Regions from separate parts of the Nakamurella sp. A5-74 genome, predicted to be linked through region 1. Evidence: riboswitches for the same ligand, from Rfam matches in the RefSeq annotation. Region 1 holds a riboswitch; each other region holds the start of a gene.
What was found. Region 1 has a riboswitch for S-adenosylmethionine ahead of ABLG96_RS00760 (MetQ/NlpA family ABC transporter substrate-binding protein). Riboswitches for the same ligand answer to the same signal wherever they lie in the genome.
Positions count from the first base shown of each region.

Region 1 (3,695 bases):
CCACATCGACCAGCAGATCGAGCAGGTGCCGGGTACCGAAGTTGGAGACCGCCGATCCGAACAGCACGGGCGTCGCCGTGCCTCCCAGGTAGCTGTCCAGCTCGAACGCACCGCCGGACTCGGCGAGCAACTCGGACTCGTCGCGCGCGGTCGTCCAGTCGTCCCCGTGCGCGGCCTCCGCTGCGGAGTCGGGCAAGACCTCCGGGTCGGCTTCGTCAGCCCCGCCGACCGATCGTCGGAACGGGACGAAGGTCGAGTCCCGGCAGTCGCGGACGCCGGCGAACTCACCCGCGATGCCGACCGGCCAGGTCACCGGCATCGGCTGCAGACCGATCCGTTCGCTCAGCTGGTCGCACAGCGCCAATGCGTCCAGCCCCGGCCGGTCCCACTTGTTGATGAATGTGATGACGGGCAACCCGCGCTGCCGGCAGACCTCGAACAGCTTGAGCGTCTGCGGCTCCAGGCCCTTGGCAGCGTCCAGCAGCATGACGGCCGAGTCGACGGCACTCAGCACCCGGAAGGTGTCCTCGGAGAAGTCGGCGTGACCGGGGGTGTCGACCAGGTTGATCACGGTGCCGTTGTAGTCGAACTGCAGCGCGGCTGAGGTGATGGAGATGCCGCGCTCCTTCTCCATGTCCATCCAGTCCGACACCACGCCGCGCCGGTCGCCCTTGCCGTGCACGGCGCCGGCGCTGGTGATGGCGCGGGCGTGCAGGGCGAGCGCCTCGGTGAGCGTCGACTTCCCGGCATCGGGGTGACTGATGACGGCGAAGGTGCGCCGACGCGCCGCCTGGAGTTCCGGGTCCGACCCGGCGTGCGTCGTCATGCATTCTCTCCTCGGTGGACGTGACTGCTCAGGAGATCATCCCGCAGGACGCACCGCAGTCCTGCCACACGGCGGCTGCCGCAGCAACTCAGAGGATCGCGACGAGCAGCGCGAGGACCGCCAGCAGGGGAAGCGTCAACTGGGTGATCGCTGCGCGGGCCTTGTCGCGGGAGGACAGCAGCAGCACCAAGCCGGCCGCGACCATCGAGCCGCAGCCTGCGAACACGAGCGCGGCGCCGACCCCACGCTCATCGGCAACGAGGCCGATCACCCCGGCGAGGCTGACGATCGCCAGGAACAAGTTGTAGAAGCCCTGGTTGTAGGCCATCTCCTTCGTGGCGACCGCCTCGTCGTGCGACGTCCCGAACGTCTTGCGGGTCTTCGGCGCGGTCCACAGCAGCGACTCGAGTACCCAGATGTAGACGTGCAGGGCAGCTGCCAGTGCGGCGAGCACGCCGGCGACGAAGTACATGTCGGTTCCCTCCGGTCGGATCCCGCACAGGTGTGGTCCGCCCGAGTATCCGCGCCGAAACGGTGTTGTCTCCCCTTTTCGAGCCGTGGGAGGGGTGATTTCGTAGTTTCGGCGCCGGGGCCACGTCGCAGTCACCAACAGCGGCACCAGCTCCTCGAGCACGTACGGCAGGCCCAACGGCGTGGAGAAGTAGATCGGAGGTTGCCCGTCGGCTCGGGCTGTTGCCGCAAACCACCGTGACTCCCGACGGCGGCTGGTCGGGCGGACCCGGTCGGTGATGTCGGGCAGGTCACGACCGCAGGTAGCTGAACCTCGCAGACTCGGTGTGGTGCAACAGGTTCCTGATCGACAGCCGATCCGACAGGGTGAGCACCGTCACGCTGGAGGGTTTGACACCGATCAACGCCGATCCCTACCGTGGTGGCAGGTCACGAGATCCGACGTGAAGCCCTGGCTGGTCGGACGGCAACCCTCACATCGGTGGCGGGGTGCTCCAGGTGACGACCCGGCCACGACGAACCCGTCGCGGCAAGCACCCTGCCCGCCATGGGCCCGAAGTTCCCGAGGACACGATGCATCCCGGAATGTCGCTCGACCTGCGCACGGTGCTGTTCGCGCACCTGTCACCCTTCGAATGCGGAGCCACCGGCCCCTGACCGGCAACAGTCGGCCCGCTGAGCGCTGATCTGCGCCTCGGCTCCAGCCGTGCCCATCTCCGCAACTCCCCTCGCTGACCCCTGCCGCCGGCACCAGTGTCGCCGGCCACCCGAAAGGCACCATCATGTCCGAAACCCCTGTCCCGCCGTCCGACACCAACGATCGGAACGACGCCGCCGACGTCGCTCTGCCGCAGCGGCCCGGCCGAGCCGGCAACCGCACGGTTTGGTTCGCCGGCGCGCTGGTGATCGTCATCGCGATCGCTGCCACCCTGTTCTTCACCCTCCGCAAGACCGACTCGGCCGCCTCCGGATCGACGGTGGTCCGGATCGGCACCACCGAGGAGAGCGCCGACTACTGGGCTCCGCTCAAGGCAGCGGCCGCCAGGGAGAACATCGACATCCAGCTGGTCAACTTCTCCGACTACACCCAGGCGAATCCGGCACTCGCACAGAAGCAGGTCGACCTGAACCTGTTCCAGCACTTGCTGTATCTGGCGAACTACGACGTAGCGGACTCGCAGACGCTGGTGCCCATCGGGTCCACCGTCGTGGTCCCCCTGTCGCTCTACAGCAAGAAGCACACGTCGTTGGACCAGATCCCGCGGGGCGGCAAGATCGCCATCCCGAACGACGCCACCAACCAGGCCAGGGCGCTGTTGGTGCTGCAGCAGGCCGGTCTGATCTCACTCAAGGGCGGCGGCTCGGTGCTGTCGACCCCGGCGGAGATCGACCCGGCGGAATCCAAGGTCACGGTCACCCCGGTGGACGCGGCGCAGACGGTGGCCTCGTTGCCCTCCGTGGACGGCGCCATCATCAACAACAACTTCGTGCTCGACGCGAAGATCGATCCGACGTCCGCTCTCTACTCCGACGATCCGAGCAAGCCGGCCGCGGAGCCGTACATCAATGCGTTCGTCGCCCGCAGCGAGGACAAGGACAACCCCACCTACCTGCGCATCGTCGAGCTCTACCACCAGAGTGCCGTGATCGACGCAGTGAAGGCGCAGTCCAAGAACACCGCGATCATCGTCCAGCGCCCGGCATCGGAGTTGCAGGGAATCCTGACGCAGCTCGAGGGCACCGTGAAGGAAGCCGGCTGATCGATGGATTTCGGAGGTCTCGACCCGTTCCTCGCTCGACCACCGGCCTTTCCGGTGATCGAGCAAGCGGTGAACGAGCGCGACGAGATCCCATCTTTCATCGACGGGTTTCGACTTGTTCCTCGCTCGACCGCCGAGAACTTCCGGTGATCGAGCAAGCGAGGAACGAGCGCGTCGAGATCCCGTCGTGTCACAGCCGGTCTCATCCCAGCCGTCGCTCGATCCGCGTTACCGAATCAACACCATGAGACGAGGAACATGAACGCACACATCACCTTTCGCGGGGTCAGCAAGGTCTTCGCCACCCGCGGCGGCGCTGATGTCGTGGCGGTGCGGGACGTCGACCTCGTCATCGACCGCGGCGAGATCCACGCCGTCATCGGCTATTCCGGCGCCGGCAAGAGCACCCTGGTGCGGCTGATCAACGGACTCGAGCATCCGACCACGGGCTCGATCGTCATCGACGGGACCGAGATCGCCGGCCTGTCCGAGCGTGCGCTGCGGCCGATCAGGGCCGGCATCGGGATGATCTTCCAGCAGTTCAACCTGTTCCGGTCGCGCACCGTCGTCGGAAACATCACCTACCCGCTGCGCATCGCCGGCTGGTCGAAGGAGCGGCGCGAGAAGCGCGCGGCCGA
Region 1 is NZ_CP159218.1:152,948-156,642, forward strand. It holds gene ABLG96_RS00750 (peptide chain release factor 3) at 1-826, opposite strand, end outside; gene ABLG96_RS00755 (DUF1304 domain-containing protein) at 915-1,298, opposite strand; SAM riboswitch class IV at 1,725-1,839, shown strand; gene ABLG96_RS00760 (MetQ/NlpA family ABC transporter substrate-binding protein) at 2,080-3,057, shown strand; gene ABLG96_RS00765 (methionine ABC transporter ATP-binding protein) at 3,316-3,695, shown strand, end outside.

Region 2 (3,695 bases), 500 kb from region 1:
TCCGATGTGGCTGGTGGCCGCCAACAGATAGGGCGCCAACAACAACGGGTCGTGCTTCGGACCGCCGTACGCCGCGCGGACCCGCAGGTCGAGTGTCCCCGGATGACCGATCGACGGTGCGTCCTCGATGATCACCAGGTCCATCCCGGCCTGCTCGAGTGTCCGGACCGACTGCTGGTAGATGTCCGGGCGCTCCCACCGGTAGTTCCAGCGGTAGTCGTCCCGGCCCCAGGCCTGCGGTCCGAATCCGCGGCTGAAGAACCAGCCGAAGTGCTGCAGCCGCGTCACGGGGCGCTGACCTCGGCGAACTGCGCGGACGCCACCGAGGACGCGGCATCCGTGGTTGGAAAGCTCTGCCACTGAACGATTCCGAGCTCAGTCAGCGCGACGGAGTCGAACGCCTGCTGCAGATCGTCCAACAGATCTCGGGCATCCTCGGTCCCGACGGAGACGCGGATGGTGCCGGCGTGGATGCCGAGTCGGGTGCGCTCGGCGTCGTCGAGCAGCCAGTGCGTGGTGGACGACGGGTGCAGCACCAGCGAGCGGACGTCGCCGATGTGAGTCATGTGCGAGAAAACCTGCAGCGCACCGATGATGGCGGCAGCACCAGCCTCGCCGCCGGCCACGGTGAAGGTGAACACCGACCCCTGGCCGGCCGGCAAGTACTTCCGGGCGAGAGCGTGGAAAGCGTTCGAGGCCAACCCCGGATGGTCCACCGACAGCACCTCGGAGCGGTCGTCGAGCCACTGCGCCACGGCGAGCGCGTTGCGGGAGTGCTGCCGCATCCGCAGCGACAACGTCTCCAGGCCCTGCCGGAGCAGGAACGCGTTGAACGGCGAGACCGTCGCGCCGGTCCTGGCGGAGACGACGTCACGGGCATACGCGGAGAACGCCCGTCGGCCGTGCACCTGCGTGAAGCTCTTGCCGTGCAACGCTGCAGACGGTGAGTTGAGGTGTGGGAACAGTGCAGGAACTGCGGCCCAGTCGAAGCTCTCGCCGCTGACGACCACGCCGGACAATGCCGCGCCCTGACCGGTGAGGAACTTCGAGGCGGAGTGGATCACCACGTCGGCCCCCCACTCGAGCGGGCGCAGCAGATACGGCGTGGCCAGGGTGTTGTCGACGACGAACGGCAGACCGTGGTGGTGTGCGACGCCCGCCACCAGCTCCAGGTCGATCAGATCATTGGTGGGGTTGGGAATGGGCTCCGCGAACAACAGGCGAGTGGTCGGTCTGATCCGACGCGCCCAGTCGTCGGGATCGGACGGATGGTCGACGAACTCGACCTCGATCCCGAATCGGGCGAAGTTCTCTGTGAACAGGTTGGCCGTGCCTTGGTACAGCGCCCTGGAGGACAAGAAGTGATCGCCCGCACCCAGTAGCGCGAGCAGGGCCACGTTCGTCGCCGCAGCACCCGAGGCGAGCAGGATCGCGTCGGTCCCGCCCTCGAGGTCTGCCAGTCGCTGCTCGACGACGCCGACGGTCGGGTTGCCCAGCCGGGAGTAGCTGTAGCCGGTGTCGTCACCGGTGAACCGCTCGTGCGCCTGCTGGTGACTGTCGAACACGTACCCGGCGGTGAGGTGGATCGGCGGGATCCGGGAGCCGTGGCTGCGATCGGGAGAGGCGCCCGCATGGATCTGCCGGGTGTCGAACCCGGACGCGGCGTCGGGGGTGGGTGCAGTCATGTCAACGGTCTTCCTGACGAGCCGCATCGCAGCGGACGGGTGTGCTTGCACGAGGGGCTCGTGCCGGGTCCTCACCTGGGGCACCCCGCCACATCCGTGAGGGTTGCCGTCCGACCAGCCAGGGCTGCGCGTCGGAACTCATGACCTGCGAGGAAGGTATGGCCGACACGCAGCCGCTGTCAACCGGACATCTCGGGCGAGCGAGGAGAGCCGTGCCACCATGGGGGCATGGCTGAACGTGGGGGTCGGGCAGATCACGCCGTCCCGGAGGTGCACAGTGAGCCGGCGGCCGAGCTGAAGGTCGTCGCCGTCGCCGCTCCGCTCTCGAAGGACGCCCGAGAACAGCTCGCGCAGCGGATGGGCCCCTCATTCCTGGTGTTGGACATCCGCGCTGCGCCGCGCTCGGCGGATCTGGTGATCGCACCCGTCGTCAGCCCGCAGACCATCGGCGCCCTCAAGCAGCAGTTCCCCCAGGCCCGGGTGGTCGTCGCCGAGATCACCGATCCGTCCTGGGGAGTCCAGCTGCCCGGCCCGGTGGGGCGGGCCGTCGATGCCGGTGCCGACGGCTATCTGGTGGCCGACAGCCTGCAGGACGTCGCGGCCTATGCGGCGTCGGAGGACCGACCGGTGCTGGCCGCGCCGGCCTTCGGCCAGCTCGACGTGCGGCGCGAGTCGCTCGACGAGATGGTCACCGAACTCCTCGCGCTCCGGCAGGCCGAACTGGGCCCCGGTACGGGCGCGGACACTGCTTGACCTGAAGTCGCCTTGAGCTTCTAACGTCCCGGGTATGACTGCCTCCGGACCCCGTCCTGCCCGCATCGTCGCCCAGCACATCGGGGGTGCGCACGGGGTCACGGTCGACATCGGGACAGACGGTCGGCACGGCGAGCGGGCACAGCAGTTGGCGACCGCCGGCTACGGCGCGCTGTGGATCGCCGGCGGGAGTCTGCACTCCCTCGATCTCGTGCTGGAGCTCCTGCAGGCGACCGAGCGAGCGGTGATCGCGACGGGGATCATTCCGCTGGACGTCTTCGGTCCCGACGAGGTGATCCGGGTGTACCGGCTCGCCGAGCAGCACCATCCCGGTCGATTCCTCGTGGGTCTCGGTGGACCGCAACAGTCGCGGGCGCTGGCGAAGCTCGGCGCGTTCCTGGATTCGCTGGACCGTGCGGGAGTTCCTGCTGATCGCCGCATCCTGGCTGCGCTGGGCCCGGTCAAGCTGCGACTCGCTGCCGAGCGAGCACTCGGAGCTGTGCCGCTGCTCGTCACGGCCGACTGGGTGCGGACCACTCGGGCCGCGCTCGGCGAGGCAGTGGCACTCGTGGTCTCACTGCCGGTTGCACTGACCGGCACCGCTGAGTCGGGGCGGGCTGCACTCCGCCCGATGCTGGATTTCCTGTTGCAGGTCAACGGGTATCGACAGAACCTGCTGCGCTGTGGATTTACCGCGGAGGAGCTCGACGGTCGGTCCGACAGGGTGATCGACGGGATCACCGCCCACGGCGACACGGGTGCGATCGCGCGTCGTGTGCAGGAGTACCTGGACGCTGGTGCGGACCAGGTCGATCTCTCGCCGGTGGGGGAGGCAGCGCACCGCGACTCGCTCGTGCTGGCGCCGGTGCTGCAGGCCTGATCCGTTCGGCTCGCGCCGGAGTGCGACTGCACGCGCGGCCGATGCGTGGACTCCACAACGCCGGACAGCCGAATCTGGCAGATTCCACCCGCCCGTCCGGTTCAGTGCAGCGCTAGCGTTCGCGCAACCCACCGGCGGTCGCCGGTTGCCACAGCACCAGCACCGGCGTGGCCGCTCAGTGGTCCGTGCATCGCCTCGACCAGGAGGATCCGTCATGGCATTCGGTTGGAAAGTGGTTCCCAGTGATGCCCCGCCCGGATCGGTGGTCAAGCCGGACGAACGCCTGAGTTGGCCGAAGACGATCGGCATCGGTGCCCAGCACATCGTGGCGATGTTCGGGGCGACCTTCGTGTTCCCGTTGATCATGGGCCTGAACG
Region 2 is NZ_CP159218.1:4,398,901-4,402,595, reverse strand. It holds gene ABLG96_RS20210 (LLM class flavin-dependent oxidoreductase) at 1-288, opposite strand, end outside; gene ABLG96_RS20205 (PLP-dependent transferase) at 285-1,685, opposite strand; SAM riboswitch class IV at 1,722-1,831, opposite strand; gene ABLG96_RS20200 (hypothetical protein) at 1,914-2,438, shown strand; gene ABLG96_RS20195 (TIGR03620 family F420-dependent LLM class oxidoreductase) at 2,473-3,318, shown strand; gene ABLG96_RS20190 (solute carrier family 23 protein) at 3,533-3,695, shown strand, end outside.
Region 2: another riboswitch for S-adenosylmethionine. It lies ahead of ABLG96_RS20205 (PLP-dependent transferase); the one in region 1 lies ahead of ABLG96_RS00760 (MetQ/NlpA family ABC transporter substrate-binding protein).

Region 3 (3,695 bases), 1.7 Mb from region 1:
CTCCGGCTGGGCGGCGGGTTCGACGGCGGTCGAGGTGCCGCAGGCGCCGAGGGTGAACGCGGTCAGCGCGAGGGCGGCGGCGAAACTCTTGCGGTGGCGGGTGAGCCGGAACATGGGGTGTCCTTGGAATGTCGGGGGTCGGGATGTCTGAGTTCCGGAAGTCTGTGGTCGAGAAGTCTGTGGTCGAGAAGTCACTGGTCGAGAAGTCAAGGGATGGAAGGGGATTCGGGAGGTGAGGGGGGAACGCATCACAGCACCTTGGAGATGAAGGCCCGGGTGCGCTCGTGCTGCGGGTTGTCGATCACGGCGGACGGAGTGCCGGACTCGATGATCCGGCCCTCGTCGATGAACACGACGGTGTCGGCCACCTGGCGGGCGAATCCGATCTCGTGGGTGACCACCACGAGGGTCGTACCGCTCCTGGCGAGATCGACGATCACGTCGAGCACCTCGCCGACCAGCTCCGGGTCGAGTGCACTCGTCGGCTCGTCGAAGAGGATCAACTTCGGTTGCAGCGCCAGTGCTCTGGCGATCGCCACCCGCTGCTGCTGACCACCGGACAGGCGGCGCGGATAGTCGTGCGCCTTCTCGCGCACACCGACCCGCTCGAGCAGCTCGAGCGCCAGTGCCTCCACCTCGGAACGTTTGCGCCTTTGGGCGGAGATCGGCGCTTCTACCACGTTCTCCAGGACCGTCAGATGCCCGAAGAGATTGAAGTTCTGGAAGACGAACCCGATCTCCGAACGCTGCTCGAGAATCTCCTTCTCCCGCAGCTCGTACAGCCGGCCACGGCGTGGTTTGTACCCGATGAGCGAACCGTCGACGCTGATCGATCCCGAGTCGAGCTTCTCGAGATGGTTGATCGAACGCAGCAGGGTCGACTTGCCCGACCCCGACGGCCCGAGGATGACCGTCACGGACCCGGCGGGGATGTCCAGGTCGATGCCGCGCAACACTTCCAGATCGCCGAAAGCCTTGTGCACGCTGCGAATCTCGACCATGGGCCTGGTCGACGAGTCGACGGCGGCGGTCATCGGGCATCGCCCGCGGGTGCGACCGGACGGGTACCGGTGCGACTCGGCGGATGGGCGGCTGCTCGCCGTACCCGAGCCCAACCGCGGGTGATCCGCTGCAACGGTGTGGGCGGCAGGGTGCGACTTGCACCCTTGGCATAGTGCCGCTCGACGTAGTACTGCACCACCGACAGGATGGTCGTCAGGATGATGTACCAGACCGTGGCCACCATCAACAGCGGGACGACACGACCGTTGCGGCCGTAGATCACCTGGGCCTGGTAGAACAGCTCGGGGATCGCCATCACCGACACGATGGAGGTGCCCTTGAACAACGAGATCACCTCGTTGGCGGCGTTCGGCAGGATCGAGCGCATCGCCTGCGGCAGTACGATGCGGCGGAACTGCCGTAGACGCGGGATACCCAGTGCTGCAGCGGCTTCCAACTGTCCGGCATCGACAGACACGATCCCGCCGCGGATGATCTCCGCCGCGTACGCGGCCTGGTGCAGCGCCAATCCGAGGACCGCAGCACCGAGCGGGCCGAACAGGTCGTTGGTGTTCACACTGAAGAAGCCCGGCCCGAAGGGCACTCCGAACTGCAGGGTCTGGTACAGGTACGCGATGTTGAACCAGAACAGCAGCTGCACGATCAGTGGGATCGACCGGAACGCCCAGACGTACCCCCACGAGATGACCTGCAGGAAGGGTGATTTCGACAGTCGCATGGCAGCGATCACCACGCCGAGCCCGAATCCGAGGAGCGTGCCGTAGACGGTCAGCTTGATGGTGGTCCACAGCGCGGCCAGGATGGATTCGGCAGCGAAGTACTTGGCGAAGGTCTCCCAGTCCCAGCCGGGATTCGTGGCCAGGCCGTGCACGAACTGGGCGAGCAGCACCAGCACGACGGCCACCCCCACCCACCGCCAGGGATGACGGACCGGCACGACTCGAGGCTCGTCCAGCGACGTGCTCGCTGTCGGGGGGACCACCGCCTTGCTCAAGGACACTGCTGGTGGAGCGGGGGGTGGAGCAGGTGGAGCGGACTCGGCGCCCGGCCGGAGCGCGGGTGGCAGGGTGGGAGAAGTGGTCACGAGGATCCTCGGAAGTGTTGTCTAAAGGACGATCTCCGCTCGATGCGGGTCAATCGTTCTGGCGCGCAGCGCATCTCGATTTGCCTGGAAGGACAGGTCCATCCGACGGTCGGTGCGGCGCTGCGGTGATGGAGATCAGAGGGCGGAGCCTCTACCGGCTGATGGCCCCTGTTCGGTCGGGGGAAACGTCAGCGGGCGGCGAAGGTGCTGCGACACAGTGCGCTGGACAGACGACCGAGATCGACGTGTCGACGCGAGACCATCGGGGTGCGCGGCTGTACCGAGCACACACGTGTCTCGCGGTTCACTCCACTCATTGCTGACCCATCGTCAGAAGCAGCCGGAAAGGCCGCTCGCGCTTGCGGAAACCTTGATCGGGTGCCGCCAGGTCTTCATCCGGAGCACCCCACCGCGGAGGAGGGTTGCCGTCCAGCTAGCCGGAGCTGATCGCTGGAACTCATGACCTGACCGAAGACTAGGACACACGGCCCTGGGGGGCAAGCAGATCGGCACCATCGACACAGTGGCGCACGCCACTTTCCCGCGAAGGCACACTGGATGGATGAGCTCCTCCCCCCGATCCCGGCAGGTCCTGGCTGTCGCCCTCGCCTCCGTCGTGGCGGTCCCCGTCGCCGTCCTGCTCCCCCGTGCCAGGGCCGCCTTCAGAGGGCTGCCGCAGGCGCTCGGCGCATCCACCCGGGCCGTGCTGAGTTCTCTTCCGTCCGACAGCGCCGCCCCGGCTGACGAACGACGCTACGAGTCCGATCACCACAGCGGTCGCAGCTTCCACAACCGGCAGCGCAGCCACACGCTGACCCCTGCCGACGTCCCGCGGCTCCTGCGATCGTTCCGTGGGCGTGGGCCCGTCGGGTCGCCGATCGGTCCGGTCCAGGTCGTCACCCCCGAGATCCGCGACCGCACCCAAGGTCTTGCCGTCACCTGGCTCGGCCACGCGAGTGCGCTGGTGGAGATCGACGGGACCAGGATCCTGTTCGACCCGGTGGTGGAATCACGGGTCTCGCCCTCAGCGCAGATCGGTCCACGGCGACTGCATCGCGCGCCGCTCACCGCGGCCGAGCTCCCAGCCGTCGACGCCGTCGTCATTTCGCACGATCACTACGACCACCTGGAGAGCAGCACGATCCGTGACCTGGCCCAGCGGACCGCGTGCCGGTTCATCGTCCCGCTGGGAATCGGCTCCCACCTCCGCCGGTGGGGCGTTCCCGCCGACCGGATCGACGAGTTGGACTGGGATGCAGCAGTCCGCGTCGGCGGGGTGACGCTCACCTGCACCGAGGCCAGGCATTTCTCGGGCCGCTTCGTGCGCCGCGATGCCACCCTGTGGTCGTCGTGGGCAGTCGCCGGTCCCCGGCACCGGGTGTTCTTCGGAGGCGACACCGGCTACACGCCGTCGTTCGGTCGGACCGGGGCCCTGTTCGGCCCGTTCGACCTGACCATCCTGCCGATCGGCGCGTACCACCCCGCCTGGCAGGACATCCACATGAACCCGGAAGAGGCGCTCCGCGCCCACGGTGACCTCGGAGGCACTGCTCTGCTGCCGATCCACTGGGCGACGTTCGACCTGGCG
Region 3 is NZ_CP159218.1:1,882,145-1,885,839, reverse strand. It holds gene ABLG96_RS08700 (ABC transporter substrate-binding protein) at 1-114, opposite strand, end outside; gene ABLG96_RS08695 (amino acid ABC transporter ATP-binding protein) at 249-1,034, opposite strand; gene ABLG96_RS08690 (amino acid ABC transporter permease) at 1,031-2,005, opposite strand; gene ABLG96_RS08685 (putative leader peptide) at 2,296-2,370, opposite strand; SAM riboswitch class IV at 2,458-2,572, opposite strand; gene ABLG96_RS08680 (MBL fold metallo-hydrolase) at 2,670-3,695, shown strand, end outside.
Region 3: another riboswitch for S-adenosylmethionine. It lies ahead of ABLG96_RS08685 (putative leader peptide); the one in region 1 lies ahead of ABLG96_RS00760 (MetQ/NlpA family ABC transporter substrate-binding protein).

Region 4 (3,695 bases), 760 kb from region 1:
TGTGTTGCCCGAGAACCGATCACGTCACGTCGGGATCTCGACGCGCTCGTTCCTCGCTTGCTCGGTCACCGGTGATCTCGGTGATCGAGCTGGGTCCACGCCGAGCGTCAGCGGGGTGGGGATGAGACGCGATCCGTTGCGCGAGAACCGATCACGTCACGTCGGGATCTCGACGCGCCCGTTCCGCGGCCCCGATCTCTGGCTGGTACTGCGAGGTCACAAGGAAGGGACGGCCTCTCGGATCCGGACGCTGAGGCAAGTCACGCACCCCTCGAGCTTGGTGAACTCGCCGATGTCCACCTCGGTCACGTCGATCCCCCGATCCCGCAGCAGCGCGGCGGATTCGGGGGCGTCGGAGCTCATCACGATCGCGTTCTCACCGATCACCACCACGTGGGAGCCACCCTCCTCCGGCATGGCGAGGAAGGTCGGATAGCGCTCGACCTCGTCCACCAGCGGCAGGTACCCGATGATCGTGCCGTCGGGCAGCGCGGTCACCGCGCTCTTGAGATGGAGCGCCTTCGTCAACGGGATCGCCACCACCGTCCATCCCCGCGGAGTGAGCCACTGGGTCAGCTGATCTGCGGCAGCCTGGTTCGTCGATGCGGTGAGCCCCACGTAGACGGTCCGTCCGACCTTGAGCACGTCACCGCCGTCCATCGCCGCCGGATCCTCCAGCCGCAACAGCGGGATTCCCAGCGATTCGACAACCGTTGCGGTGTCACGGATCTCCGGGTGGCGCTGCGGCCGGTTCGGGTTGGTGAGCACCGCGACGTCACCGAACATCACCACCGTGTCCTCGACGAACACCGAGTCCGGCAGCGCGTCGTCCGGCGGGACCTCGACGATCTGCCACCCCGACTGCTGCAGTACGGCGACATAGGCGGCCCATTGCCGGAGCGCCAGCTCCAGGTCGATCGGGGAGCGTTCGATGAACGTCACCATGCCGTCGGCGAGAGAGGTGGCAGGACGGCGCACCAGAGCGATCATCCGGGCAGCCTACGACGCGACCGGAGACCCGATTCCGGCGGCGGGTTGTCAGGATCGGGATCGGGGGTTATCGTCGGAAGCGCAATCCATCAAGACCGGCAGAGGGACAGGCCCGATGAAGCCGGGGCAGCCTCTCGTGGAGCAATCCACGAGAAAGGTGCCAAATCCTGCGGAGCTGTTTCTCGGGCCCCGGAAGATGGAGCGTGACGACGGGCCCTTCGGTGGCGTTCCGCCCTCACGTGAACCTCTCTCCGGCGTTCGCCGAAACTTCCCTCAGCAGGTTGGCAAGCCTGACTCCTGGGAAAGGCACGACATGACGCAGCAGGACTCCCCCGCCGCCTGTTCCGACACTCCTCGAGCCGTCTCGCAGCTGACGCGAGGCTTGCGCACCGGCATCGACTCGGACCCGGCGCAGGGCGCGATCATCCCGCCCCTCTACCTGTCGAGCAACTTCTCCTTCGCCGGTTTCGACGAGCCGCGCCAGTACGACTACACCCGCAGCGGCAACCCCACCCGGGACGTGCTCGCCGAGGCGCTGAGCACCCTCGAGGGTGGCGCCGGTGCCAGCATCACCTCGACCGGGATGAGCGCCATCACCTTGTGTGTCAACGCACTGCTGTGTCCCGGCGACACGATCGTCATCCCGCACGACTGCTACGGCGGAACCTGGCGACTGTTCGACACCCTCTCCTCGCGCGGCCAGTTCGAGTTGGTGACCGTCGATTTCGGCGACCAGGACGCGGTCAATGCGGCGCTCGAGGCCGGCCCGACGGTGGTCTGGTTGGAGACGCCGTCGAACCCGCTGCTGCGGGTCACCGACATCGAGCTGGTGACCAGGGCTGCGCATGCGGTCGGCGCCCTCGTCGTGGCCGACAACACCTTCCTGTCGCCGATCCTGCAGCGGCCCTTCGAGTTCGGGGTCGACCTCGTCGTGCATTCGACGACCAAGTACATCAACGGCCACAGCGACGTCGTGGGTGGCGCCGTGATCGCGAGGACCGGTGAGCTGGCCGAGCAGATCGCCTACTGGAGCAACGTGCTGGGCCTGTCCGGCAGCCCCTTCGACAGTTACCTGACGGTGCGTGGGCTGCGAACGCTGCACACCCGCATCCGGGCGCACCAGGAGAACGCGACGGCGATCGTCAATGCCATCGCGGCGCACCCCGCGGTGGGCTGCGTGTACTACCCCGGCCTCACCTCGCACCCGGGCCACGAGATCGCCGCCAAGCAGCAGGACGGGTTCGGCGCGATGTTCTCGATCGATCTGGCCGGTGGCGAGACGGCCGTCCGCGCCTTCCTGCAGGGCCTGCGGTGCTTCTCACTGGCCGAGTCGCTCGGCGGTACAGAGAGTCTCGTGGCCCACCCCGCCACCATGACCCATGCGTCGATGAGCGCCGAAGCGCGCGCGGTGGCAGGCATCGGTGCGGGTCTGCTGCGACTGTCGGTCGGGATCGAGCTGGCCCAGGATCTGGTGGCCGATGTGCTGGACGGCCTCGACCGGGCGCTCGCGGCAACCTGTCCGACCGGACCCACAGAGATCGCCGAGGAGCTGCCGGCCCCGGGACGGGTCCTCGCCCGGGTGAGCTGACGGGCAACGGAACGCACGTCCGCGTTTCCGACACGCGCAGGACGAGACCGGCCCCCGACGGGGCCGGTCTCGTCGTTCAGGGGGAGCGGTCGGGATCCCACTTCTTGCCACCGAGCTCGGAGGCGAGCAGCGTCATCGCAGCTTCCTCCGGGTCGTGGACAGAGGCTGGGGATGCAGCGGCGGCGGGATCTCCGTAGTCGTCGGGGATCTCGTCCTCGAACGCCGGATCATCCGGGTCCGGAGGCGCCTCGGGCATCGGCCAGTCGTCGGCGGCGGGGACCGCCTGTGCACGGCTTGAGCCGTTCGAGCGAGGGGCCGCACGCTGCGGTTCCTGGCTCCGGGCCGGAGTGGCCGGACGTGGCGCTGCCGCGCTGGACGGCCGGGAGTCGGGTCGCTGGCCGTTCGCAGCCTGCTGGTCCGAGCTGCAGTCGATCGCCCAGTCGACTCCCAGCACCTGGTGCAGAGCCGCGCGCAACGGCTCGGCGTTACCCGTCTCGACCACCCGCCTGGCCATCCCGGCGGTGGGCATCGACAACTTCAGGGTGCGCCCTTCGACTCCCGCGACGGTCGCCGACTCGAGCAGGATCTGGGTGGCCCGGCGGCGGCGCTGGACGTCCTTCAACACGTCCTGCCAGACCCGCCGGACATCCACGACGCCGATCTCGGCGCCACCGGCCCGCCGTGGCCCGCCCTCGGGGGGCGCTGCCGCGGGCTGCCGGTCCCGGTCGGCCTCGGCCGATCGGTCTCCGGGGTGCTCCGGCGTCGGGCGCTGCGGCTTCGCCGTCGGGGGCTGCCCGGTCTCCGAAGGTTCCGCGGCCGGACGGTCGACCGCAGGGGCGGCCTGCCGGGCGGCCGGCGGCTGAGCTGCCGGAAGTTGCGCCGCTTGAGGTCGGTCTTCTGCAGATTGTGCTGCGGCAGGCTGTGCTGTTGGACGCTGATCTGCCGTGGGCCCTGCTGCCGGAGGCTTTGGCCGGCCCTGCTGGGCACTCAGAGTCGGTCGCTGTGGCAGTCCCAGCGAGGAGGCCGCTCTCGCGGGCGGCCCTGCAGGTTCGGGAGCGGATGCCGAACCCGGCTGCCCAGCCCGCTGCGATGTGGACGGCGCACCGTCCGCGGGTGG
Region 4 is NZ_CP159218.1:909,610-913,304, reverse strand. It holds gene ddaH (dimethylargininase) at 217-990, opposite strand; SAM riboswitch class I at 1,074-1,193, shown strand; gene metB (cystathionine gamma-synthase) at 1,304-2,578, shown strand; gene ABLG96_RS04120 (DNA polymerase III subunit gamma and tau) at 2,655-3,695, opposite strand, start outside.
Region 4: another riboswitch for S-adenosylmethionine. It lies ahead of metB (cystathionine gamma-synthase); the one in region 1 lies ahead of ABLG96_RS00760 (MetQ/NlpA family ABC transporter substrate-binding protein).